DNA from 2 places in the Kitasatospora sp. NPDC005751 genome. Region 2 is predicted to be linked to the other one. Evidence: predicted binding sites of a transcription regulator. Region 2 holds the regulator's gene; the other holds the start of a gene.

Region 1 (3,341 bases), on a different contig from region 2:
GCGCCGTCCGGCCACTGCTCAAGCCACCACCGGCGGTGCGTCACGGCGTCCTCGACCAGCGACACCACGGCGGCGTCCGCCACGTCCCGCGCGGTCAGGTCGGCCAGGATCAGCGCCCGCGCGTTGTGCAGGGCGGTCTCGATGTCATCAGCGGTGGCAGCCATCCGTCCATTGTCCCAAAACGGCGCCGGACACAACGCCGCACGGGCGGCTCCCCGAGGGGAACCGCCCGTGCGATCGGGAAACGACCGATCCCGGAGGGGATCAGAAGTCCATGTCACCGCCCGGCATGCCGCCGCCGGCGGCCGCGGCGGCCTTCTCCGGCTTGTCGGCGATGACGGCCTCGGTGGTGAGGAAGAGCGCCGCGATGGAGGCGGCGTTCTGCAGCGCGGAACGGGTGACCTTCGCCGGGTCGATGATGCCCTCGGCGATGAGGTCGACGTAGGTGTTGGTGGCGGCGTTCAGGCCGTGGCCGGCGGGGAGGTTGCGCACCTTCTCCACCACGACACCGCCCTCGAGGCCGGCGTTGGTCGCGATCTGCTTGATCGGGGCCTCCAGCGCCACGCGGACGATGTTGGCACCGGTGGCCTCGTCGCCCTCCAGCTCCAGCTTGTCGAACGCGACACCGGCCTGCAGCAGCGCGACGCCACCACCGGCGACGATGCCCTCCTCGACGGCGGCCTTCGCGTTGCGGACGGCGTCCTCGATGCGGTGCTTGCGCTCCTTGAGCTCCACCTCGGTGGCCGCGCCGGCCTTGATGACGGCCACGCCGCCGGCCAGCTTGGCGAGGCGCTCCTGGAGCTTCTCGCGGTCGTAGTCCGAGTCGCTGTTCTCGATCTCGGCACGGATCTGGTTCACGCGGCCGGCGACCTGGTCGCTGTCGCCGCCACCGTCGACGATGGTGGTCTCGTCCTTGGTGATGACCACCTTGCGGGCGGTGCCCAGCAGGTCGATGCCGGCGTTCTCCAGCTTGAGGCCGACCTCCTCGGAGATCACGGTGCCACCGGTGAGGATGGCGATGTCGCCGAGCATGGCCTTGCGGCGGTCGCCGAAGCCCGGGGCCTTGACGGCGACGGACTTGAAGGTGCCGCGGATCTTGTTCACGACCAGGGTCGACAGGGCCTCGCCCTCGACGTCCTCGGCGATGATGACGAGCGGCTTGCCGCTCTGCATGACCTTCTCCAGCAGCGGGAGCAGGTCCTTGACCGAGCCGATCTTGGAGTTGGCGATGAGGATGTACGGGTCCTCGAACGTCGCCTCCATCCGCTCCAGGTCAGTGGCGAAGTAGGCGGAGATGTAGCCCTTGTCGAAGCGCATGCCCTCGGTGAGCTCGAGCTCCAGACCGAAGGTGTTGCTCTCCTCGACGGTGATGACGCCTTCCTTGCCGACCTTGTCCATGGCCTCGGCGATGAGCTCGCCGATCTGGGTGTCGGCGGCCGAGATGGAGGCGGTGGAGGCGATCTGCTCCTTGGTCTCCACGTCCTTGGCCTGGGCCAGCAGCTGGTCCGAGACGGCCTGGACGGCCTTCTCGATACCGCGCTTCAGGGCCATCGGGTTGGCGCCGGCGGCGACGTTGCGCAGACCCTCGCGAACGAGCGCCTGGGCCAGCACGGTGGCGGTGGTGGTGCCGTCACCCGCGACGTCGTCGGTCTTCTTGGCGACCTCCTTGACGAGCTCCGCGCCGATCTTCTCGTAGGGGTCCTCGAGCTCGATCTCCTTGGCGATGGAGACACCGTCGTTGGTGATCGTGGGGGCGCCCCACTTCTTCTCCAGCACGACGTTGCGGCCCTTGGGGCCGAGCGTGACCTTCACCGCGTCGGCGAGCTGGTTCATGCCACGCTCAAGGCCGCGGCGAGCTTCCTCATCAAAGGCGATGATCTTGGCCATCAGAAGTGGTCCTCCGGGACACGGTCGACTGCTCGGACCAAGGGGTGCCCGCGACGGACGGCCCTGGTGTGCGGGGGTCCTTTCCCCTACCGCTCCCGGGGGCCTCACCGACCCAGTCCGCTGTCACTCTCACACTGTGAGTGCTAACGCCAATGATTAGCACTCCGGGTAGGCGAGTGCAAGCCCAATCGCCCAACCCGCGAGCCGCGTCCGCCCCCTGCGGCCGCCGTCGGCGAGCCCCCGGCGAGCCCCCGCTGGGCCGCCGCCGGGTGTTCGGCACCCCCGCGCCGGACGCCGCGCGGGCCCCCGCCGGACATGCCGACGGGCCCGTACGACATGTGTCGTACGGGCCCGTCGTGAAGCAAGAGGTGCACCAGCCGAATGGGCCGAGCCGAACTCCTGGGGTCGGAAAGGTCAGACCGCGGCGCGGACCATGTCCGCCTGCGGGCCCTTCTGCCCCTGAGAGATCTCGAACTCGACCCGCTGGCCCTCCTCAAGGGTGCGGTAGCCGTCCATCTGGATCGCGCTGTAGTGGACGAAGACGTCCGCACCACCGTCGACCGCGATGAAGCCGTAGCCCTTCTCCGCGTTGAACCACTTGACGGTGCCCTGAGCCATTCCGAACTCCCCTAGTGCTGTGCTGGCCCTTCACGCGCCCGCAGGTCGCGGGCCCGGGTCTGGTTTGAGGCCGGCCCGGGGAACCCCCCCTGGGCGCAGCCGTGCACGCCACAATCGTCCGCGGAGACCACCGGAAGGCCTCCGGTGAGCGGGTGATTGCGTCGACCGCGGCTGAATGTATCCGGATCGACGCCCTCTGCAACAGGGTCAACCGCTGGGAATTCCCTAGGTCCGCCAGGGGACAGGCCAGACCAAAGCGGGAGGAAATCGGCATTTCACGCCGGACATAGCGGACGAATTACTCAAATGCCTTCGAGAATTCTGACATCGGCCTGACATGTTTCACGGCCACGGCCCCGGCGCCGGTCTCAGCGGCCGGACAGACACCGGCGGTACGGGCGCGGACGGAGTTCGAGTACCGGCGCGAGGGGGATGGGGCGGCCCTCTTCCCGGACGAGCCACACTCTACTCCCCCGGACTGCGAAATATTCCCGCCGGAATGCGGCGGGCCGCCCGCGCGTACGGAGATCGGAATTCCGTACGCACGGACGGCCCGGTCGAAAACGGGTCGGCCGATGAAAGGCCTGGTCGGAAAGGGGCGGATCAGCAGCCGCCGGCCACCGCCGGAATGATCGAAACGCTCGCGCCGTCCTTGATCTCGGTGGCCAGGCCCTCGGCGAACCGGACGTCGTCGTCGTTGACGTAGACGTTGACGAACCGGCGCAGCTTGCCGGCGTCGTCCAGGATCCGGGCGGCGATCCCGGCGTGGTTCCGCTCCAGGTCGGCGATGACGTCGCCCAGGGTGGCGCCCTCGGCGGCCACCTCGGCGGCGCCGC
Region 2 (3,341 bases):
GCGGCGATCGCGGCGTTGGAGTCGTTGCTGTTGCGGCCGCCGCCCATGAAGCCGCCGTACATCGCGATCCGGGTCATCGCCCCGGCCAGTACGCCGAGGAAGCCGGCGATGGTCATCACCGCGACGTCCCGGTGGGCGACGTGCGACAGCTCGTGCGCCAGGACGCCCTCCAGTTCCTCCGGTTCCAGCCGCCGCAGCAGCCCGGTGGTGACGCAGACCACCGCGTTCTGCGGGTTGCGGCCGGTCGCGAAGGCGTTCGGCATGTCGTTGTCGGCGACCGCCACCCGGGGTTTGGGCATGTCGGCGAGGGCGCAGAGCCGGTCGACGGTGCCGTGCAGCTGGGGGTACTGCTCCGGGGTCACCCGGTGGGCGCCCATCGCCCGTTCGGTGATCTTGTCGCTGAACCAGAACTGGGCCACGAACAGCCCGCCGGAGATCAGCACGATCAGTGGCCAGGCGCCGCGCAGCAGCGCGATCAGCAGGCCGGTGAAACCCACGTACAGGAGCCCGATCACGAACATGGTCCCGACCATCCGGCCGGTCAGGCCGCGGTCCGGGGCGAAGCGGGTGGGCTGGCCCGAGGTCGACATCGCTGGTCCTCCGTTCGCCGTTCGCTATCGATGCTGCCACCCGGCCGGTCCCGCGGCATCACCCGCGCGCCGCGCGATGCGGGCAGGATCACCCCGGCGGTGCCGTTCCTGCCGTCGGACCCGGGCCTTACACTGGCAGGTACGGTTCTGGCACTCCTCTGTTCAGAGTGCCAAAGGACGCGGTCCGCCCGGCGGACCGCACCATGCCGGAACGACACACGTCACCACGGACAACGTGCGAAGAGGGAGGTGCGTGCCCCATGGCCGGTGAGGTCCGCCAGCTCGACGAACGCAAGCTCGCCGTGCTCCGCGCCATCGTCCAGGACTACGTGGGCACCGAGGAGCCGGTCGGCTCCAAGGCTCTCGTCGAACGCCACAACCTCGGGGTCTCCCCGGCCACCGTCCGCAACGACATGGCCGCGCTGGAGGAGGACGGCTTCATCCACCAGCCGCACACCAGCGCCGGGCGGATCCCCACCGACAAGGGGTACCGCCTCTTCGTCGACCGGCTCGCCGAGGTCAAGCCGATGAGCGCGCCCGAGCGGCGGGCGATCCGGCACTTCCTGGACGGCGCGGTGGACCTGGACGACGTGGTCGCCCGCACGGTCCGGCTGCTCGCCCAGCTCACCCGGCAGGTGGCGGTGGTCCAGTACCCCTCGCTCTCCCGGTCCACGGTGCGCCACATCGAGCTGGTCGCACTCGCTCCGGCCAAGGTCATGCTGGTCCTGATCACCAACACCGGCCGGGTCGAGCAGCGGATGGTCGACTGCCCGGGTCAGGTCGGCGAGGTGGTCCTCGCGGACCTCCGTGCCAAGATCAACACGAGGGCCGTCGGCGTGCGGCTGCCCGACGTGCCGGGGCTGCTGGACGAGCTCCCGGCGATGTTCGAGGCGGTGGACCGGCCGGCCGTCACCGTCGTCCTGGCGACGCTCTTCGAGGCGCTCGCCGAGCAGAACGAGGAGCGGATCATGCTGGCCGGCACGGCCAACCTGACCCGCTTCGGCCACGACTTCCCGCTCACCATCCAGCCGGTGCTGGAGGCGCTGGAGGAGCAGGTCGTCCTGCTGCGCCTCCTGGGTGAGACGGCGGACGCCGGGATGACGGTCCGGATCGGCCGGGAGAACGCGTACGAAGGGCTCAATTCCACCTCGGTCGTCTCGGTCGGTTACGGTTCGGGCGACGAGAGCGTGGCCAAACTGGGTGTGATCGGTCCGACCCGGATGGACTATCCGGGCACAATGGGGGCGGTGCGAGCGGTGGCACGGTACGTGGGCCAGATCCTGGCCGAGTCGTAGGGAACGACCGGTGTCACACAGGTGACACCGGTACCAGTCGCAAGCACTTCTACAGGCGGAACAAGCGGAGCATTTGGTGGCCACGGACTACTACGCGGTACTCGGCGTCCGACGGGATGCGGGGCAGGACGAGATCAAGAAGGCGTTCCGGCGCCTGGCGCGCGAACTGCACCCGGACGTCAACCCCGACCCGAAGACGCAGGAGCGGTTCAAGGAGATCAACGCCGCCTACGAGGTCCTCTCCGACCCGCAGAAGCGGCAGGTCTACGACCTCGGCGGGGATCCCCTCTCGCCCAACGGCGGAGGCGCGGGCGGCTTCGGCGCGGGCGCGGCCGGGTTCGGCTTCTCCGACATCATGGACGCGTTCTTCGGCGCGGCCGCCGGTCAGCGCGGCCCGCGCTCGCGCACCCGGCGCGGCCAGGACGCCATGATCCGGCTGGAGATCACCCTGGAGGAGGCCGCGTTCGGCACCACCAAGGAACTCCAGGTCGACACCGCCGTCACCTGCACCACGTGCAGCGGCGAGGGCGCCGCCCCCGGCACCTCCGCGCAGACCTGTGACATGTGTCGCGGCAAGGGCGAGGTCTCCCAGGTCACCCGGTCCTTCCTGGGCCAGGTCATGACCTCCCGGCCCTGCCCGCAGTGCCAGGGCTTCGGCACCGTCGTGCCGACCCCGTGCCCGGAGTGCGCCGGCGACGGCCGCGTGCGGGCCCGCCGCACCCTGACCGTGAAGATCCCGGCCGGTGTCGACAACGGCACCCGGATCCAGCTGGCCGGCGAGGGCGAGGTCGGCCCCGGCGGCGGCCCGGCCGGCGACCTCTACGTCGAGATCGCCGAGAGCACCCACCCGACCTTCCAGCGCCGCGGCGACGACCTGCACTGCACGGTCACCATCCCGATGACGGCCGCCTCGCTCGGCACCCAGGTGCCGCTGCAGACCCTGGACGGGCTGGAGGAGGTCGACATCCGGCCCGGCACCCAGTCCGGCCAGTCGATCCCGCTGCACGCCCGCGGCATCACCCATCTGCGCGGCGGCGGCCGGGGCGACTTGATAGTGCACGTCGAGGTGCAGACGCCCACCAAGCTCGACCCCGAACAGGAGGACCTGCTGCGCCGGCTCGCGGTGCTGCGCGGCGAGGAGCGGCCCTCCGGGCAGTTCGCGCCGGGGCAGCAGGGGCTGTTCTCCCGGCTGAAGGACGCCTTCAACGGCCGCTGACCGTACCGGCGCCCGGTGCCCCGCTCCCGGCGGGTCACCGGGCGCCGTCGTTCCCCCGTCCGTCCCCCCACCCCCACTCCAGGAACCGCCATGACCGCGCCCGTGTTCGTCGTCGAGACCGCGCAGCTCGCCTCCGCCGCCCCCGGCGCGGTGGTCCGGCTGGACGGCCCGGAGGGGCGGCACGCCGCCGCCGTGAAGCGGCTGGAGCCGGGCGAGGCGGTGACCCTGGCCGACGGGCTC

Evidence for each region. The regulator HrcA, encoded in region 2, represses chaperone genes, less so after heat shock. The targets are predictions, from matches to a motif close to TTNGCACTCNGNNNNNCNGAGTGCNAA.
Region 1: the regulator HrcA is predicted to act here: its motif matches at 2,044-2,070, upstream of groL (chaperonin GroEL).

Annotation. Positions count from the first base shown of each region.
Region 1 is NZ_JBEXYC010000004.1:224,473-227,813, forward strand. Features, by position in the region: gene ABZ497_RS07020 (hypothetical protein) at 1-164, opposite strand, end outside; gene groL (chaperonin GroEL) at 265-1,887, opposite strand; gene ABZ497_RS07030 (cold-shock protein) at 2,302-2,505, opposite strand; gene ABZ497_RS07035 (ubiquitin-like small modifier protein 1) at 3,109-3,341, opposite strand, start outside.
Region 2 is NZ_JBEXYC010000028.1:67,786-71,126, forward strand. Features, by position in the region: gene htpX (zinc metalloprotease HtpX) at 1-590, opposite strand, end outside; gene hrcA (heat-inducible transcriptional repressor HrcA) at 851-1,885, shown strand; gene dnaJ (molecular chaperone DnaJ) at 1,962-3,101, shown strand; gene ABZ497_RS23655 (16S rRNA (uracil(1498)-N(3))-methyltransferase) at 3,192-3,341, shown strand, end outside.